DNA from 3 places in the Isoptericola sp. b515 genome. Region 3 is predicted to be linked to each of the others. Evidence: riboswitches for the same ligand, from Rfam matches in the RefSeq annotation. Region 3 holds a riboswitch; each other region holds the start of a gene.
What was found. Region 3 has a riboswitch for cyclic di-AMP ahead of Q6350_RS13155 (C40 family peptidase). Riboswitches for the same ligand answer to the same signal wherever they lie in the genome.
Positions count from the first base shown of each region.

Region 1: it holds a riboswitch for cyclic di-AMP, as region 3 does, so the genes downstream of both, Q6350_RS02755 (C40 family peptidase) here and Q6350_RS13155 (C40 family peptidase) in region 3, are expected to answer to the same signal.
Region 2: it holds a riboswitch for cyclic di-AMP, as region 3 does, so the genes downstream of both, Q6350_RS04930 (D-alanyl-D-alanine carboxypeptidase family protein) here and Q6350_RS13155 (C40 family peptidase) in region 3, are expected to answer to the same signal.

Region 1 covers NZ_JAUQYR010000001.1:582,743-589,251, forward strand. Annotated here, with positions in the region: gene Q6350_RS02740 (ribonucleoside triphosphate reductase) at 1-396, shown strand, start outside; gene Q6350_RS02745 (anaerobic ribonucleoside-triphosphate reductase activating protein) at 386-1,096, shown strand; gene Q6350_RS02750 (septum formation family protein) at 1,143-1,835, shown strand; cyclic di-AMP (ydaO/yuaA leader) riboswitch at 2,130-2,273, shown strand; gene Q6350_RS02755 (C40 family peptidase) at 2,278-3,621, shown strand; gene clpB (ATP-dependent chaperone ClpB) at 3,704-6,304, opposite strand; gene Q6350_RS02765 (hypothetical protein) at 6,495-6,509, shown strand, end outside.
Region 2 covers NZ_JAUQYR010000001.1:1,082,549-1,089,057, forward strand. Annotated here, with positions in the region: gene Q6350_RS04910 (flavin reductase family protein) at 13-510, shown strand; gene Q6350_RS04915 (hypothetical protein) at 612-926, opposite strand; gene Q6350_RS04920 (maleylpyruvate isomerase family mycothiol-dependent enzyme) at 949-1,755, opposite strand; gene gtfA (sucrose phosphorylase) at 1,958-3,490, shown strand; gene Q6350_RS04930 (D-alanyl-D-alanine carboxypeptidase family protein) at 3,503-4,444, opposite strand; cyclic di-AMP (ydaO/yuaA leader) riboswitch at 4,464-4,630, opposite strand; gene Q6350_RS04935 (ketopantoate reductase family protein) at 4,771-5,721, shown strand; gene Q6350_RS04940 (acyl-CoA dehydrogenase family protein) at 5,794-6,509, shown strand, end outside.
Region 3 covers NZ_JAUQYR010000004.1:255,873-262,381, forward strand. Annotated here, with positions in the region: gene Q6350_RS13140 (MFS transporter) at 1-201, shown strand, start outside; gene serC (phosphoserine transaminase) at 244-1,371, opposite strand; gene Q6350_RS13150 (metal-dependent transcriptional regulator) at 1,411-2,112, shown strand; cyclic di-AMP (ydaO/yuaA leader) riboswitch at 2,248-2,411, shown strand; gene Q6350_RS13155 (C40 family peptidase) at 2,414-3,211, shown strand; cyclic di-AMP (ydaO/yuaA leader) riboswitch at 3,475-3,639, shown strand; gene Q6350_RS13160 (C40 family peptidase) at 3,642-4,490, shown strand; gene Q6350_RS13165 (universal stress protein) at 4,692-5,642, shown strand; gene Q6350_RS13170 (DUF559 domain-containing protein) at 5,766-6,509, shown strand, end outside.

The sequences.
Region 1 (6,509 bases), on a different contig from region 3:
TTCACCGACGACCCGTTCGAGGCACTCGCCCGCCAGGACGAGCTGCAGCGGCGCTACACGGGTGGCACGGTGCTTCACCTCTACCTGGGCGAGCAGATGTCCGGCGCCGAGTCGTGCCGGCTGCTCGTGCGCCGTGCCCTGGAGAACCACCGGCTGCCCTACCTCACGGTGACGCCGACGTTCTCGATCTGCGCCACGCACGGCTACCTCGCGGGCGACGTGCGCTCCTGCCCGACCTGCGGCGCCGGGACCGAGGTGTGGACCCGGGTGATGGGGTACTTCCGCCCCGTGGCGTCCTTCAACACCGGCAAGCAGGGCGAGTACGCCGAGCGCGTGCCGTTCCGGGAGCCCGCGGCCTCCCGGGAGCCCGCGGCGGTGACCGTCGATGTCGCCTGACGCGCCGGCCCGGGCACCGCTGCGCATCGCCGGCTTCGTGCCGTTCTCGACGGTCGACCGGCCCGGTCGTCTGGTCGCCACCGCGTTCACCCAGGGATGCCCGTGGCGGTGCACCTACTGCCACAACCCCTCCCTGATCGACCCCCGGCGGCGGCCCGGTGCGACCTGGTCGGAGGTCCTCGAGCTGCTGCGCAAGCGCCGCAGCCTCCTGGACGGCCTGGTGATCTCCGGCGGTGAACCCACCCTCCAGCCCGGCCTGGCGGACGCCTGCCGCGACGTCCGCGACCTCGGGCTCGAGGTCGGCGTGCACTCCGGCGGCCCCTGGCCGACCCGGCTCGCCCGCGTGCTGCCCCTGGTGGACTGGGTCGGCCTGGACATCAAGGCGGTGCCGGACCGGTACGAGCTCGTCACCGGAGCGGCACCGTCCGGGCGGGCGGCGTGGGAGTCGGCCCGGCTCGTGGTCGAGTCCGGGGTCGACCACGAGATCCGCACCACCGTCGACCCCACCGTGCACACCCGCGAGGACGTCCTGGCGATCGGCGCGCGCCTCACCGCGCTCGGCGTCCGCCGGTGGGTGCTGCAGGAGGCGCGACCGGACGGCGCACGGGCCGGGTGGGTGCGCCGCCTGGACCGCCGACGGCTGTCCGACGTGCTGCGCGAGGACGACCTGCCGGGCGTCGAGCGCCGCGTGGGGGTCTGAACCGCCCGGACCCGGAAGGAGCGCCCGGCTCGGTAGGTTGGCTCCCATGACCGAGCGCCCCGAGGACGACCTCTCCTTCGCCTCGCCCGGCCCGGAGGCGTCCGGCCCCGCCCCGGACGGGACGCGGGGTCCGGCCCGTCCCTCCCCCGGCCCGGCACCGACGGGCGCGTCGGACCGCCGGCCGGTGGACCCCGGGGCCCGCTGGGGCGCCCCCGGACCCACGCCGGCCGAGCGCGCCGCGGCGCGGCGCCGGGCCCGGATCTGGGTGCTGTCGGTCCTCGCCCTGATCCTGCTCGTGGTCGGCGGCGCCGTGGGGGCCTCCTACCTGACGACGAGCACGCGCGAGGAGGCGTGGGAACCCGTCGCGGCCGACGTCACCGCGCCGCAGACCGTCAACGCCGTGCAGCTCGTCCTCGGCTCGTGCCTCGCCGAGGCCCCGACCGACGGCGCCGTGGGACGCGTCGAGGTGGTGCCGTGCGGCGAGCCGCACGCGGCCGAGGTGGTCGGGCGCACCGACGCGTCGGCGGACGCCGTCTGGCCCGGCGCGGACGAGGCCGCGGCCCGCACCGCGCGGGGCTGCACCCCGGACCTCCTGGGCCCGCAGGCGCGCGCGGACGACTCCACACGGGTCGAGCTGGTGGTCTGGGCGCCGAGCGAGGAGTCCTGGGCCGCCGGGGACCGCACGGGGCTGTGCGTGGCCGTCGTGGACGGCACGCGGACCGGCTCGCTCCTGGACTGAGCGGCCGGGAACGTCATCGGATCGGTGCCCGATCTTCACCTCCCCGGCACCCCGGATGGGTCGATCGCCCGATCCCGGCCCTCGGTCGACGGCCGTTTCCGACGGTTCCGGCGTGCCGTGTCCGTCATGTCGGACAGCGTCCCGCCGCCGGATCCCTTCACACCGCCTCCACCATCGGCGCAGGAGGTGACCGTTATCTGACCGTGACCTCCGACCGTTTCGGGGCTAGCGTCCTGTCGTCGCCCGGAGACCGGGCGGCGACCGGCCCGGTGCCCAGTGCTGCCGACGGGACGGCCCACCGGAGCACCGACGGCAGCAGCGGGAGACCCAGGTTCTTCGGGTGACGTCAGCGCCACCCTCGGGGTGAAGCCGTCCATCGGCGGCAGGCCACCACTTCTCGGCCTAACCCGACAGCTCATCTCGCCGGCTGGAGGAGTACCCCATGTCCACACCCTCGCTGGATGCTGCGCGCCCGCAGGGTGCCGTGCGCACCCCCAGGAAACGCCACGCCGCCGTCGCCATGACGCTCACGGCGGCCCTCGCCGGCGGCACGCTGGTCGCCGGCGCCGGATCGGCCGCCGCCGACGACGCGCTCACGACCACCACGGACGAGACCGTCGCCGACGAGACCACCTCGGCCGGCACGACCACCACGGACGCGACCGACACGTCGGTCTCCGACGGCACCGCGACCCCGACGCCGGAACCCGTCGTCGAGGACACCGCGTCGCCCGAGCCGACGACCACCACGGACGGGACGACCACGACGCCGACCGAGGAACCGGCCGCCGAGGACACCGGCACCGCCACCGAGGAGCCCGTCGTCGTGAGCACGACGCCCGACGTCTCGGTGTCGAAGTCCCGCAGCACCGGCCGCAAGGGACAGGGCCACACCCGCCCCCGCTACACGGTCCGCGCGACCGCGGACGGCGAGGCGTTCGCCGGCCGGGTCCGGCTCTACGTCCAGGGCACCAAGGTCGCGGTCAAGAGCCTCGACGGGGACGGCACGATCCACTTCCGCCCCGGGTTCTCCCACTACGACGTCGGCCGCAACGGCATCCGCGTCGTCGTCGCGCCGGCCGCCTCCACCGGGTTGGAGCAGGTGACGAAGCACCGCAGGGTGTGGATCAAGCCCAAGGCGACGACCAACATGTACGTCTCCAAGAGCCGTCACACGGCCACGAAGGGCAAGTGGCACACCCGCCCGAAGTACACGGTGAAGCTGCGCAAGTGGGGCGAGCCCGTCCAGGGCCGCGTGCGCCTGTTCATCTCCGGCGACAAGGTCGCCGTGAAGAAGACCAACAAGTACGGGGTCGTCCGGTTCCGGCCGGGGCTCGGCAAGTACGACCTGGGCAAGAACAGGATCCGCGTCGTCGGGGTGCCGGCCCGGGCCGAGGGACTCAAGAAGTCGACCAAGTACCGGAAGGTCCACGTCAAGCCGAAGATGACCCGCGGCCAGAAGGTCGTCCGGGTCGCCCACAACTACATCGGGCACCGGTACTCGTGGGGCGGCACGTCGCCCGCCACCGGGTTCGACTGCTCGGGGTTCACGTCCTACGTGTACAAGAAGGCGATCGGCAAGACCCTGCCGCGCTCGTCGTCGGCCCAGGCCTCTCTCGGCACGCGCGTCTCGCGCAGCAACGCCCGGCAGGGCGACCTGGTCTACTCGCCGGGGCACATCGGGATCTACGCCGGCAACGGCCGGATCATCGAGTCGGCCCGTCCGGGCGTCGGCGTGGTGAAGCGCCAGATCTGGCAGAGCAGCCCGCGGTTCATCCGCATCTGACCGGCACCGGTCCGGGCGCCGCGAGCGCCCGACGGCCCCGCCTTCCGCACGGAGGGCGGGGCCGTCGTCGTCCCGGCGACGATCAGGCCAGCGAGAGCCCCTCGGCACCCTCGACGCGGTCGACGACGACGGTGTCCCCGTCGGCCGTCTCGCCGGACAGCAGCCGGCGGGCCAGCCGGTCGCCGATCTCGCGCTGGACGAGCCGCCGCAGCGGGCGGGCGCCGTAGGCGGGGTCGTACCCCTCGACCGCCAGCCACCGGCGGGCGGACGGCGTCACGTCGAGCGTGATGCGCCGGTCGGCCAGCCGCTGGGCGAGCGCCGCGACCTGCAGCTCGACGATCCGTCCCAGCTCGTCGAGGGACAGCGCGTCGAAGAGGACCACGTCGTCCAGCCGGTTGAGGAACTCGGGCTTGAAGGCCGTGCGCACCGCCGTCATGACGCTCTCGCGCTTGGCCTCCTGGTCCATCACCGGGTCGACGAGGAACTGCGAGCCGAGGTTCGAGGTCAGCACCAGGATGGTGTTGCGGAAGTCCACGGTGCGGCCCTGGCCGTCGGTGAGGCGACCGTCGTCGAGCACCTGCAGCAGGATGTCGAAGACCTCGGGGTGGGCCTTCTCCACCTCGTCGAGCAGCACCACGGAGTAGGGCCGGCGGCGCACGGCCTCGGTGAGCTGCCCGCCCTCCTCGTAGCCGACGTACCCGGGGGGTGCGCCGACCAGCCGCGCCACCGAGTGCTTCTCGGAGTACTCGGACATGTCGATGCGCACCATGGCGCGCTCGTCGTCGAAGAGGAACTCGGCCAGGGACTTGGCGAGCTCGGTCTTGCCGACACCGGTCGGCCCGAGGAACAGGAAGGACCCCGTGGGCCGGTCGGGGTCCGCCACCCCGGCCCGCGAGCGCCGCACGGCGTCGGACACGGAGCGCACCGCCGCCTGCTGCCCGATGAGCCGCTCGCCGAGCACGTCCTCCATGTGCAGGAGCTTCTCGGTCTCCCCCTGGAGCATGCGGCCGGCGGGGATGCCGGTCCAGGCCGAGACGACCTCGGCGACCTCGTCCGCCCCGACCTTGTCGGCGATCATCGGCGTCTCGTGCGCCGCCTCCTCGGCCGCCTCCTCGGAGGCCTCGGCCTGCTCGGCCTCGACGAGCTCGCGCTCGACCTGCGGGATCTCCCCGTAGAGCAGGCGCGCGGCGGACTCGAGGTCGCCCTGGCGCTGCAGGCGGTCGGCCTCGGTGCGCAGCTCGTCGATGCGGGCGCGCAGGTCGCCCACCCGGTTGTGGCCGGCCTTCTCGGCCTCCCAGCGCGCGGTGAGGGCGGCGAGCTCCTCGCGGCGATCGGCCAGGTCGGCGCGCAGCTTCTCCAGCCGGTCCCGGGAGGCCGTGTCGTCGGAGTCCTTGAGGACGACCTCCTCCATCTCCAGCCGGGTGACGGCGCGCTGCAGCTCGTCGATCTCCACCGGGGAGGAGTCCATCTCCATGCGCAGCCGGGAGGCGGCCTCGTCGACCAGGTCGATCGCCTTGTCCGGGAGCTGGCGCCCGGAGATGTACCGGTCGGACAGCGCCGCGGCGGCGACCAGCGCGGAGTCGGCGATGGTGACCTTGTGGTGGGCCTCGTAGCGCTCCTTGAGGCCGCGCAGGATCGCCACCGTGTCCTCCACGGAGGGCTCGCCGACGAACACCTGCTGGAACCGCCGCTCCAGGGCGGGGTCCTTCTCGATGTTCTCGCGGTACTCGTCGAGCGTGGTGGCGCCGACCATGCGCAGCTCGCCGCGGGCGAGCATCGGCTTGAGCATGTTGCCGGCGTCCATGGCGCCCTCGCCGCCGGCGCCCGCGCCGACCACGGTGTGCAGCTCGTCGATGAAGGTGATGACCTCGCCGTCGGAGGCGGTGATCTCCTCCAGGACGGCCTTGAGCCGCTCCTCGAACTCGCCGCGGTACTTGGCCCCGGCGACCATGCCGGCCAGGTCGAGGGCGACGAGCCGCTTGCCCTGCAGGGAGGTGGGCACGTCCCCGGCGACCACGCGCTGGGCCAGCCCCTCGACGACGGCCGTCTTGCCGACACCGGGCTCGCCGATGAGCACGGGGTTGTTCTTGGTGCGGCGGGACAGCACCTGCACGACCCGGCGGATCTCGGCGTCCCGGCCGATGACCGGGTCGAGCCGGCCGTCCCGGGCCTGCTGGGTCAGGTCGGTGCCGTACTGCTCCAGGGCCTTGTAGGTGCCCTCGGGGTTGGGGCTGGTGACCTTCCCGGAGCCGCGGACGGCGGGCAGGGCCGCACGCAGCGCGTCCGCGGTGGCGCCGGCGTCGGTGAGGGCCTGGGCGGCGGCCGACCGGCCGGCGGCGACCGCGATGAGCAGGTGCTCGGTGGAGACGTACTCGTCGCCGAGCGCCTCGGCCTCCTGGGCCGCGGTGCTCAGCACGGTCTGCATGGCGCGGGACGGCGAGGGCTGGGCCACGCCCTCACCGCTGGCGGTGGGCAGGGCGACGAGGGCCGCACGGGTCTTCTGCCCGATCTGCTGGGGGTTGGCACCGACCGCCTCGAGCAGACCGACCGCCACCCCGCCGGTCTGCTGGAGCAGCGCCGACAGGAGGTGGGCCGGCTCGAGCTGCGGGTTGCCGGCCGCCGATGCCGACTGCACGGCGTCGCCGATCGCCTGCTGCGACATCGTCGTGAACTTGGTGTCCATGGATCCTCCGGGTCCGGGGTCGTGATGACTGCTGAGGTCAACCTCCGCAGAGTTGAGTCTATTCCGCTCAACTTTGCGTCGCCACGCGAGGGTCGGCGCTGATGGGACGTCGCCCGGCACCGCGGGTGAATCCTGCCGGGCGACCCGGGGCCGGGGTGCCGGTCCCCGCCCGGTCGGCGATGCTGGAACGGTGAGGACCATCACG
Region 2 (6,509 bases), on a different contig from region 3:
CTGCGGAGGGTGATGTCACGATTCGCGACGGGCGTGACCGTGTTCTCCACCTGCGGTGAGCACGCGCACGCGATGACCGCGAACTCGTTCACGTCGTTGTCGTGCGACCCGCCCCTGGTCCTCGGCTGCGTCGCAGCGAGCGCCCGCATGCACGCCCTCCTCGCCCCGGGTGCGTGCCTCGGCGTCTCGATCCTGGCGGGGGGCCAGGAGCCGATCGCCCGGCACTTCGCCGACCGCGGTCGACCGCGCGGGTGGCGTCAGTTCGGCGACCTGTCGTGGTGGTGCGGACAGAGCACCGGTGTCCCGCTGATCGCGGGCGCGGCCGCGTGGCTGGAGTGCGAGGTGGAGGACGTTCATCCGGGCGGGGACCACGGCATCGTCGTGGCTCGGGTCCTCGGCTGTGGTGAAGGCGCCCCCGAGGTGCTGACGTTCTTCGACGGAGGGTTCCGCGAGCTCGGGACCCCGGGCCCGGTGCCGGTGACTCTTCTGGGGGCCGGTGCGGGCACGTGAGGACCCGCCGCGACGGAGCGGCGGGTCGGGCCGGCGGGGCGGGGCGGGGCACGTTCCCCGACCCGCCCCGACCGTCTAGGTGTACCCGGCCATGAGGTTGGCTACACCGAGGCGCTCGGCGCGGTGACGGCGCCGTCGATGGCGCCGGCGACGACGGCCGCCTGGTGGGCCACGGGACCGGCGACGAGCACGCCACGGAGCCCGTGGCGGAAGGCGGCGAACTCGGGCAGGTCGTCCAGCACGCCCTCGATCCGCGGGTCGACGACGTGGACGAACCGTCCCGTCCCGGCGACGTGGGCGGACAGATAGGTCCCCGCGTGGCCGCGCGCCTCGAGCGCGGCCACGACGTCACGGACGCGCGCCGTGTTGGCACCGACCGCGTCCTCGCGGACCTCGTACGTCATGACTCTCAGCACGGCTTCCTCCTGACCCTTCGGCTCAGACCGTCGCCGCGCCGGCGGCCAGGGGCTCGCGCCCCGTGCCGGCGGGCCCGCGGTACGCCTGGGCGACGTCGAGGTAGGTCCATGCGTCGGGGCCGATCGCGTGCAGCACCAGGTCGTCCGGGTGTCGACGCCGGGAGGCCAGGAGCGCGAGGTCGACCGCCTCGCCGCACACGATGTTCGGGGCGTACTCGTCGCCGGCCTCGACCGCCGCACCGGAGGGCAGGCTCACCGCGAACCGGAACGAGCCCTGCGGTACGTCGAGGTCCCGGGCCTGGTAGCCGAAGGCGATGGTCCGGTGGATGAAGGGGACGAGGTGCCGTACCCGGTCCGTCCGGACGATCCCCACGCCGACCGCGTCCGCCACGTCCTGGCCGTGCGCGAACAGCTCGAGCATGCCGGCGGCGGTCAGCACCGCCGCGGGCAGCGGGTTGACCAGCCACGGCACGACATCGTCCGGGCCGCGTGAACGCAGCGCCCGCTCGACGTCGTCGACGGCGGTGTCGAAGCGACCCAGCACCTCCGCGGGAGTGCCGGCGTTGAAGAGGTCCAGAGCGTGGTTCACCGCGGCGTCGAACCCGACGTCGGCCGCGGGGGCCGTCATGGCGGCGAACCGTTCCGTGTCCGAGGCTGCGGCGGCGGCCAGGGTGAAGACGAACGTGAGGTGGGCGACCTGGTCGCGCACGCGCCACGGTTCGGCGGGCGTGACCAGCTCCCACTGGTCGTCGTCGAGCGATGCGAGGAGACCGCGGAGGTCCGCTGCCTCGAGGAGGAAGTCGTCGAGAATCTCGGTGGTGGTCGTCATGTCCTGACCTCGTTTCGTGATGTCCGGGTTCTTGCGAGTGAACCCCCGCGGTCCCCCTGGGACATCTCCCGGTGTGCTCCTCCCGGCGCGGTACCCGGACGCGGCCCCCGCACCGGGTGCGCCGCGTGGGCGTGGTCGTCGACGGTGGCGCATCATGGCGGGCGAGAGGCATGCCGACCGACCCGACGGAGGGTGAGGATCCATGGGCACGCAGGACCAGGTCCAGCTCATCGCCTACGCCGACCGGCTCGGCGGCGACCTGCGGGGACTGGCGCGCTTCCTGCGCCGCGACGAGGTCGCCGAGTCGTTCGGGGGCGTGCACGTCCTGCCGTTCTACACGCCCTTCGACGGCGCGGACGCCGGCTTCGACCCCGTCGACCACACGGCCGTCGACCCGCGCCTGGGGACATGGGACGACGTGCGTGACCTGTCCCGCACCCACGACGTGATGGTCGACCTCATCGTCAACCACGTCTCCGCCGACTCCGCGGCGTTCCGCGACGTCGTCGCCCACGGCGACGCCTCGCCGTGGGCACCGATGTTCCTCACGATGTCGTCGGTCTTCCCGGACGGCGCACGGGAGGAGGAGCTGGCCCGCATCTACCGGCCCCGGCCCGGGCTGCCGTTCACGGCGCTGCGGCTCGGGGACACGCTGCGCTACGTGTGGACGACGTTCACGCCCCAGCAGATCGACATCGACCTGAGCTCCGAGCTCGGCCAGGACTACCTCACCTCGATCCTCGACACGGTCGCGGCGGCCGGGGTGCGTCAGGTGCGCCTCGACGCCGTCGGGTACGCGGTCAAGACGCCGGGCAGCACGTGCTTCATGACGCCCGAGACCTTCGCCTTCATCGCGGACTTCGCGGCACGGGCGCGGGAGCGGGGTGTGGACGTCCTGGTCGAGGTGCACTCCTACTACCGGCGTCAGATCGAGATCGCGCGGGAGGTGGACCTCGTCTACGACTTCGCGCTGCCTCCGCTCGTGCTGCACGCCCTGTACACCGGCGACGGGGCGGCGCTGCTCGACTGGCTGCGCGAACGTCCCCGCAACGCCGTCACGGTGCTCGACACCCACGACGGGATCGGGGTCATCGACGTCGGCCCCGACCAGACCGTCGAACCGGGGGAGCCGGAGCGCCCCGGCCTGCTGGACCCGGCCCAGATCGACGCCCTCGTGGAGGGGATCCACGAGCGCACGGGTGGCGCGTCAGCCGCGGCGACGGGTGCCGCGGCGTCGAACCTCGACCTGTACCAGGTGAACTCGACGTTCTACGACGCGCTCGGCCGCGACGACGCGCGCTACCTCGCCGCGCGAGCGCTCCAGCTCTTCACGCCCGGCATCCCGCAGGTCTACTACGTCGGCCTGCTGGCGGGGGAGAACGACGTCGAGCTCCTGCAGCGCACGGGCGTGGGGCGGGACATCAACCGCCACCACTACACGGCGGAGGAGATCGACGCCGCACTCGACACGCCGGTGGTGCGGCGGATGCTGGCCCTGTGCCGGTTCCGCAACACGTTCCCGGCGTTCGACGGCGACGTCGACGCGACGCTCGACGGCACGGTGCTGAGCATGGAGCGCCGCGGCGTCGAGGTGCCCGACGCCGTCGCCGTCCTCGAGGTCGACCTGGCCAGCGGTGTCGGGACCCTGACCTGGTCCTCCGGCGGGCGGGGCGAGGCGTCGGTCGACCTCGCCGCCTTCACCCCGGACGACCTCGGCGGCCCGGTGGGGCACTGAGACCGTCCGGTCTCAGCCGCCCATCTCGGTGACGGCGTCCGTGTACTCCCAGTGCCACGGCTCGTACTTGTCGTAGATCGCCCAGTCGGGGTTGTCCCAGCCGTAGGCCGGGGCGTTCGCGCGGAGCCAGTCGTAGCGGCTGCCGGAGTACGTCTCCGGGCAGAGGTCCACGGCCAGACCCCACCCGTGGTTCGAGGTGCCGGGCGTGGCGGCCAGGTACCCCTTGGCCTCCTTGGTCGCGACCTGCGACGAGTAGCTCCGGTAACCGTCGGTGATGCACATGTTCTCGCCGAAGACCACGCGGTAGGCCAGGTTGAGCCGGGCGAGGGCGACGCCGGCGTCGGCGCGGATCCGCGTCGTGCCGTCCCACAGGGTGCACATCTCGCTCTCGGGGATGTACCCGTTGGACCCGGTGCCGCTGGCGTAGCCGTCGCAGCCGGGCAGCGGCGGCGGCGGGGGCTCGGGTGCCGCCTCGACCGACAGGGCGACCTTCTCCGCGGACAGCGTGGCGTCCGCCGGCACGACGGTGCCGCCGACCGAGCCACCGGCCGCGCGGGACGTCGTCGGCGCGGCCCGGTCGGCGTTCCGGGAGGCGGCCTGGCCACGGTCGGCGAGCAGGGCCGCCTGCTTCGCGGCGCTCGTCACGGCCGCGAGGTCGGCGGCGGCGTCACCCGGGGCGCGGACGCCGGAGGGCGCGGCCTCCGGGCTCGTGGCGCGCGGCAGCTCGGTCGTGCCGGAGGCCACGGCCATGCCGGTCGTGGTCGCCATCGTGACCGCGAGGCCCAGGCCGATGCTCAGCGGCCAGCTGGTGGGCGCGAGCGAGGACCAGGTGGGGCCGGTGCGGCGGCGTCGGGCCGCGTGGCTCGCGGTGTGTCGTCCCTTGGCACGTGCCCTCGTGGGTGCGGGTCGTGCGGTCGCGTCGGGGAGCGCGGGCAGGTCGCGCGTGTGCCTCATCGGGCGGTGCGGGGTCGCATCGAACATTCTCCTGGCGCCTGCGGGGTTAGCTGTCGGGTTCGGGTCGGAGACTGACCCGGCCGGCAGGGCGTCCCTGCGCGGCTTCACCCCGAGGGCACCGCGGTGCCCGAGAGTGGGTCCCCCGTCCCTGTCGTTCGTGTCGTCCGGCTCCGGGGCGGTGACAGGGCTCGGCGCCCGCCTCGGACATCTCACCTGGGGTGTGAGCTGCCTGGACACTATCCCTCCCGCCGCGAGTTGTCACGGGTAGATCACGGGTGCGCTACGTTGACCAACCTCTGACCCGATTCGCAGGAAGAAGGTGGACGATGGCGGAACGGACGTCACGTCGTTCGACGATCGCCGTGCTGGGCCCGGGGGGCGTCGGCGGGCTGGTGGGAGCGCTGGCCGCCCGGGCGGGCCATCGCGTGATCGTCCTGGCCGGCCCCGAGACGGCGTCGACCCTCCGTTCCGACGGCCTCCGCGTCACCAGCGGCTTCTTCGGGGACTTCTCGGCCGAGGTCGAGGCGGACACCGAGCTGCGCGAGCCGGTCGACCTGTGCCTGGTCGCCGTCAAGCACCCGTCGCTGCCGGAGGCCCTGGACCGGGTCCCCGCCGAGCACGTCGCCGCCGGGCTCGTCGTGCCGCTGCTCAACGGGGTCGAGCACGTCGCCGCCCTGCGTGAGCGGTTCGCGCCGGCGTCCGTCGCCGCCGGTGTCATCCGCGTCGAGTCCACCCGGACCGCTCCCGGGCGCATCGTGCACGGCAGCCCCTTCGTCGAGGTGGACCTGGCCAGCAGCACCGCGCCCGCCGACCGGCTCGAGGCCGCGGCGACGATCCTGCGGGACGCGGGGGTCACCACGCTGGTCCGCGACGACGAGGGGGCGATGCTGTGGGGCAAGCTCGGGCTCCTCGCGCCCTTCGCACTGCTGACGACCTACCACGGGGAGCCGATCGGGACGCTCCGGACCGAGCGTCGCGACACCCTCGCGGCGCTCGTCGCGGAGGTCGCCGCGATCGGCCGGGCCGGCGGCGGTCCCGACACCAGCCAGACGGCCCTGCGCTTCTACGACACGTTCCCGCCCGAGGCGCGCTCGTCCATGCAGCGTGACGCCGAGGCCGGGCGGCCCCTGGAGCTCGACGCCATCGGCGGTGCCGTGCTGCGGGCCGCCGACCGGCACGAGGTCCCCGCGCCCCTCACCCGGCGGCTGGTGACCGAGCTCGGCCGGTCCTCGACCTCGTCACCGGGCGCCTCGACGGGAGCCGGCGCCACCGGGTAGCGAGCAGGTGCCCTGGGGGGACATCCTGGAGCCGGCCCCTCGAGGACGAGGTCGACGACGACGGAGGATCCCATGACCGCGAGTCCGCCCGCCACGACCCCGGACGTCGCGACGCCGGACCCCGCGCAGCGCCACCCGGCACCGCGCACCACCCACCAGGTCGTGAACCAGCCGCCGGAACGCGTCGACGTCAACGAGTACCTGGACTTCCCGGTGCTGCGCGAGGCGGTGCACGCTTTCGGCGGCGACTGGGGCGAGGAGCGACTGGTCGAGGCCGGGGCGCACGTCGGGACCACGGCGTTCCAGCACGCGGCCGAGCGGGCGAACACCCACGAGCCGGTGCTGCACACCCACGACCGGCGTGGCCGCCGCCTCGACGAGGTCGAGTACCACCCCGCGTACCACGAGGTGCTCGCCGCCGCCGTCGAGCGCGGGGCGCACACCGGCGCCTGGGCGGAGCCGGGACCCGGGGCGAACGTCGTGCGCGGCGCCGTCTTCTCGCTGTTCTCGCAGGTCGAGCCCGGCCATGCGTGCCCCGTCTCGATGACGCACGCGGCCGTGCCCTCCCTGCGGCACGCGCCGGAGCTCGCCGCCGTCTGGGAACCGCGCCTGCTGTCCTCCGCCTACGACGGCACGCCGGCCGCTCCCGGGGACAAACCCGGCGTGCTCGTCGGCATGGCCATGACGGAGAAGCAGGGCGGGTCGGACGTCCGCGCCAACACCACGGCGGCCGTCCCCGCCGGCCCGGCCGGGACGTACCTGCTCACCGGGCACAAGTGGTTCTGCTC
Region 3 (6,509 bases):
GGGCCGCGCTGGTCGATCCTCGTCGGGTCGATCACCACCCTCGCCGTGGCGCTCGCGGCCACCGTCTGGGCGATGCGGTCCTGGCGCGTCACGGTGCGCTACCGGCTGCTGCGCCGACCGCACCTCGAGGTCGTCTATCTCGACCCGCCGGTCCCGGCCGGGGACGAGCCGGTCCCGGCGGAGCGGGCCCGGCCGGCCTGACGTCGGGCGCGCCGGCCGCGCTCGCCGTCCCCGTCAGCCTCGTCAGCCGAGCCGGTCGACCACGTAGGTGATGCACTCCGTGAGCGCCGCGACGTCGTCCGGGTCCACCGCGGGGAACATGCCGACGCGCAGCTGGTTGCGGCCCAGCTTGCGGTAGGGGAAGACGTCGAGGATCCCGTGGTCGCGGAGCAGCCCGACGACGGCCCCCGCGTCGACCGACGGGTCCAGGTCGATCGTGCCCACCACCGGGGAGCGCTCCGCCGGGTCGGTGACGAAGGGTGTCGCCCACGGCGTCGCCGCCGCCCAGCCGTACAGGACCTGCGCCGAGCGCTCGCAGCGGCGCACGGACCAGTCCAGCCCGCCGTGCTCGAGCAGCCACTCGACCTGGTCGGCCAGCATGACCAGCGTCCCGACGGCGGGGGTGTTCAGCGTCTGGTCCTGGCGGGAGTTCTCCAGCGCCGTGGTCAGCGACAGGAACTCCGGCACCCACCGGCCGTCGCCGGACGACTCCACCTCCCGGGCGCGCTCCACGGCCGCCGGGGAGCACAGCGCCAGCCACAGGCCGCCGTCGGCGGCGAAGGCCTTCTGCGGGCCGAAGTAGTAGACGTCGGTCTCGTGCAGGTCGACCGGCAGCGCGCCCGCACCCGAGGTCGCGTCGGTCAGCAGGAGCTGGTCGGGGCCGCCCGGGCGGCGCACGGGGGCGACCGCCCCGGTCGAGGTCTCGTTGTGCGGGGTGGCGTAGACGTCCACGGCGTCCGACGGCGTCAGGTGGGCCACCGTCCCGGGTGCGGCCTCGACCACCTCGGGGTCGTCGAGGAAGGGTGCCCGGGCGGTGGCGGCGGCGAACTTGGCCCCGAACTCCCCGAACACGGCATGCTGGGCCCGCCGTCGGACGAGGGACGCCGTGGCGACCTCCCAGAAGGCGGTCGACCCGCCGTTGCCGAGGGCCACCTCGTACCCCGCGGGCAGGTCGAACAACTCGGTCAGGCCCGTGCGCACCCGGTGCACCAGATCCTTGACCGGGGCCTGCCGGTGCGAGGTGCCCAGCACCGGGCGTGCCGGGTCGCCGGCCGCGACGAGGGCCTCGACCTGGCCCGTGCGCACCTTGGACGGGCCGGAGCCGAAGCGGCCGTCGGAGGGCAGCATCGACGCGGGGATCTGGAGGGTCATGCGAATAGACTAGGCCCGGGCCTCAAGACGGGAGCGGACGTGACGGACCTGATCGACACCACCGAGATGTACCTGAAGACGATCTACGAGCTGGGTGAGGAAGGCATCACGCCGCTGCGCGCCCGGATCGCGGAACGTCTGGGGCACTCGGGCCCGACCGTCTCCCAGACGGTCGCGCGGATGGAGCGGGACGGTCTGGTCGTCGTCACCGGTGACCGGCACCTCGAGCTGACCGCCGACGGTCAGGAGAAGGCCGTGCGGGTCATGCGCAAGCACCGTCTGGCCGAGCGTCTGCTCACCGACGTCATCAAGCTCGACTGGCCGCAGGTGCACAACGAGGCCTGCCGGTGGGAGCACGTCATGAGCGACCTCGTCGAGCGTCGGCTGGTGACCCTGCTCGACCACCCGCACCACGACCCGTACGGCAACCCGATCCCGGGGCTGTCGGAGCTGGGGGAGCAGTACGAGGAGCTGCCGTTCCTCGAAGGCGTGCAGTCCCTGCCGCTGTACCTGGAGTCCGGGGCCGACGCCTCCGCGACGGTCGTGCTGCGCCGCATCGCCGAGCCGGTCCAGGTCGACGACGAGTTCCTCCTGCGGCTGTCCGACGCGGGCCTCTTCCCGGGCGCGAGCATCGAGGTGGAGCGCGCCGGCGACGACTTCGTCGTCCGTCTGGTCGACGGTGACGGTGCCCTGGAGCTGCCGGAGGAGCTGGCCAAGCACCTCTTCGTCGCAGCCCGCTGAGATCTCGACGCGACGCATCGGACGCGAGACGTGACCGGAGCGTGACATCGGCGGGGAGGTTCCGGTACGGTCAGACTCGCTCGCGCGGGTGTCTCGCGCGAGTACCGGGACGGGCGCCTAACCCTGTCACCGTCCTGGTTCCCACGGATGACCGCACGACAGGGGCGGGGGACCCACGATTCGGGCACCGGTGACGGTGTCCTCGGGGTGAAGTCCCACGGTTCGTACGGACCGCGGGGCCGGGTGTTTTCTCCCACCCGAACCCGACAGCTGACCTCGTAGGCGAACGGAGAGGTTGAACGTGACTGCTCGCAGCATGCGCGGTAAGCACCGCGCCGCACGCCGCCCCATGATGGCGGCCCCCTCCGCGGCCGCAGGCCGTCGGGCTGCTGTGGTGGCGACCGCCGGTGGTCTCCTGGTCTCCACGATCGGTGGCGCGAGCGCCGCCCACGCGGCGCCGGTGGACGCGGACGCGGCCAAGAAGCTGAGCACCGTGGACCTGGGTGCGCTGACCGACCAGGCGCGCCAGGCGCTCGAGGCGGCCCCGGTGGTCACCGTCGACGCCGAGGCCAAGGTCCAGGTCGAGCGCGTGACGCCCACGATCGTCGAGCGGGCGGACATCAAGGCCGCGCCGGAGCCCGAGCCGGAGCCCGTGCGCGAGGCGGCGCCGTCGCGCTCCTCCGAGCGCGAGTCGCTCTCGAGCTCGTCCTCCTCCTCCTCGACGACGACGTCCTCCTCGGCCACCACGGCCGTGCCGGACTCCGCCGTCGGGTCGACGATCGTCTCCATCGCCTCGCGCTACGTGGGCGTCCCGTACGTCTCCGGTGGCACCACGCCGTCCGGCTTCGACTGCTCCGGGTTCACCCAGTACGTGTACGCCCAGGCCGGTATCTCGCTGCCGCGGTCGTCCTCGGACCAGCGCTACGCCGGCAGCGTGGTCTCCCGCTCCGCCGCGCAGCCGGGCGACCTCATCTGGACCCCGGGCCACATCTCCATCTACGCGGGTGGCAACACGCAGATCGACGCCCCGCGTCCGGGCAAGACGATCCAGTTCCGGAACATCTGGCAGTCCAACCCGACCTTCATCCGAGTCGGCTGAGACGCCGGCACCTCGTGCCGAGGGCCCTGTCGCGCGCAGAGCGCGGCAGGGCCCTCTGTCGTGCCGCGAGGTGCTCCCGGGGGTCCCGGACGCCGGACACCCCTCGAGGGACTCAGCGGGGGGCGCAGTGCCCTCTGCGGGGCCCCTCGGACGTGTATCGCCGCAGATCGTGATCGAAACGTGACATCGGGGCGTGTATCAGATACCGTTCTCGCGTCCGGTGGAGCAGTCTGCCGGACCTCGACCGGACGCCGAGCCCTGCCGCCGGTCGGGAACCGAGACCCTAGGCAGGGGCGGGGGACCCACTCTCGGGCACCGGACACGGTGTCCTCGGGGTGAAGTCCCACGGTTCGTCCGAACCGTGGGGCCGGGTGATTTCTCCCACCCGAACCCGACAGCTGACTTCGTAGGCGGACAGGAGAGGGAACACGTGAACGCACGCACCACGACGCGCGGTCGGCACCTGGCCGCCCGCCGCCCCATCACCGCACCATCTGCAGCCGCGAGCCGTCGTGCTGCCGTGATGGCCACCGCCGGCGGTCTGCTGGTCTCCACGATCGGTGGCGCCACCGCCGCGCACGCCGCGCCCGTGGACTCGGACGCGGCCAAGAAGCTGAGCACCGTGGACCTCGGTTCGCTGACCGACCAGGCCCGCGAGGCCCTGGAGTCCGCGCCCGTGGTCACCGTCGACTCCGGTGCCAAGGTCCAGGTCGAGCGCGTGACGCCGAAGATCGCCGAGAAGGCGGACATCAAGGCGGCGCCCGAGCCCGAGCCCGAGCCGGAGCCCGTGCGCGAGACGACCACCTCGCGCTCCGCCGAGCGGGAGCCCACGTCGACGTCGACGTCGAGCTCGTCCTCGTCGTCGTCCTCGTCCTCGTCGAGCACGACCGAGAGCTCCAGCTCCAGCTCCTCGACGCCGACGGCCGACAGCTCGCGGGGTTCGCAGGTCGTGTCCATCGCGGCCCGCTACCTCGGCACGCCGTACGTCGTCGGCGGCGCCTCGCCGTCCGGGTTCGACTGCTCGGGCCTGGTGACCTACGTGTACGCGCAGGTCGGCGTCTCGCTGCCGCACTCCTCGAGCGCGATCCTCAGCGCGTCCAACACGACGCAGATCTCGCAGTCGTCGGCGCAGCCGGGCGACCTCATCTGGTCCCCGGGGCACATCTCGATCTACATCGGCAACGGCCAGCAGATCGAGGCCACGCGCCCCGGCGGCTGGACCGTCCGCCAGTCCAGCCTCTGGCAGTCCAGCCCGACCTTCCTGCGGGTCACCGGCTGACCGACGCCTCGACCGTCCGCCCCGACGCCCCGGCACTCCTCGTGAGTGCCGGGGCGTCGTGCGTCCGGGCACGGCCCGGCCCCCGAGCGCGCCACGCGGTGTCGCCGGGCGGCCTTTGCTGCGTCTTGCGGGGCGCTTTCGTTAGGCTTGAACCAGGCGGATGCCGGACGGCGAGGTCCGGACGCAGACGGGAGGCGCGAGATGACACGTCCTGAGGTCGTCCTGGTGGGGGTCGACGGTTCCGACGCGAGCATGCACGCCCTGGACTGGGCCGCGGCGTACGCGGCACGTGTCGGGTGGAGCCTGCACGTCGTGTGCAGCTACTCGTTGCCGTCCTTCACGGCCGCCTCCCTGGACGGCGGCTACGCGGCCCTCGACGACACCGCGATCGCCGAGGGGGCCAAGGCGGTGCTGTCCGAGGCCACGGCAAGGGTCGAGGGGATCGGCGTCCCGGTCACGGGGACGGTCGCCACCGGGGACGCCGCCGGGGTGCTCGTCGAGATGTCCGCGGAGGCGTGCCTGGCCGTCGTGGGGACGCGCGGGCGCGGCGGATTCACGGAGCGTCTGCTGGGGACGGTGTCCTCGGCGCTGCCGGCCCACGCGCACTGCCCGACGGTGGTCGTGCCCTACCGGCAGGAGGTCGCCGAGACCGACGACCCGGAGCGGCGCGACGGCGACCGGATCCACGACGTGCGGCGGATCGTCGTCGGGGTCGACGGGTCGCCGACCGCGGAGATCGCGTTGCGGCACGCCGTCGAGCAGGCCGAGACCTGGGACGCCGAGCTCGTCGCCGTGGCCGGGGTCCCGCTGGGCAGCGGGGCCGGCGTGCTGGCGTGGCTGCCGTCCCAGATCGACCACGAGCAGATCCTCGACGACGTCAAGGCAGGTCTGGACGTCATCGTCGACCGGGTCGCGGCCGAGCACCCGGGGCTGACGATCAAGCGCCACGTCCTGGACGGGTCCGGTGCCGAGCTCCTGACGGAGTTCTCGGGCGCGGCGGACCTCGTCGTGGTCGGTTCGCGGGGGCGGGGCGGGTTCCGCGGGCTGCTGCTCGGGTCGACGAGCCAGGCCGTGCTGCACCACTCCAAGTGCCCGGTGCTCGTGGTCACCCGCCGGTGCGACGAGGAGCTGCAGGCCGACTCGGCCGCCTGACCGCCTGTTGTGGGCATGAAATCTGCAGCCCGACACGGGTCCGCGCCTGCAGATTCCATGCCCACAACGTGGGGTTGTGGATGACGGGCCCGCGGCGGGGCATGGTTCTGCCACGGTCGTGGCGTGCTGCGAACCACGGCGGAGGGACCCACCCCTGAACCGTTCCGCGTCGCCGACGCGCTCGCTCAGGGGGCGGACCCCGCCGCGCTGCGCCGGGTCGACCTCGACGCGCCGTTCCACGGCGTCCGCGCCCCTGCCGCGTCCGTCTCCGACCTGGAGGGTCGGTGCCGGGCACTGATGGCCGTGCTGGACGACGGTGTCGTCTTCAGCCACGTCACGGCGCTGCGGCTGCTCGGGGTCGACGTGCCGTGGACCCTGCGGCACGAGGCGGGCGACGGCGCGCCGCCGCACGTCGTCACCTCGCGCGAGGCCGACCGACCGCAGCGTCAGGACGTGGTCGCCCACCGGTCGCGGCAGGAGCTCCTGGACACCATGGTGGTCCGAGGGCTCCCGGTCACCACGCCGGCGCAGACGTTCGTGCATGTCGCGGCAGGCCTCCGGGTGCCGGACGACGTCGTCGTGCTCGGTGACGCGATGATGCGGCACCGGCGCGAGCTCGTGCTGCCCGCGCAGCTGGCCGACCTCGCCGGACGGACGCAGAAGGTCAAGGGGATCGCCCAGGTCCGCGCCCAGGTCCCGCGGGTCCGACCCGGCACCGACTCGGTGATGGAGACGCGGGCCCGCCTGCGGCTCACCGACGCGGGCCTGCCGGAACCGCTGGTCAACGCCACCCTCCGGCTGGCCGACGGGACCTACGTCAAACGCTGCGACCTGCTGTATCCGGACCACCGCGTGATCGTCGAGTAC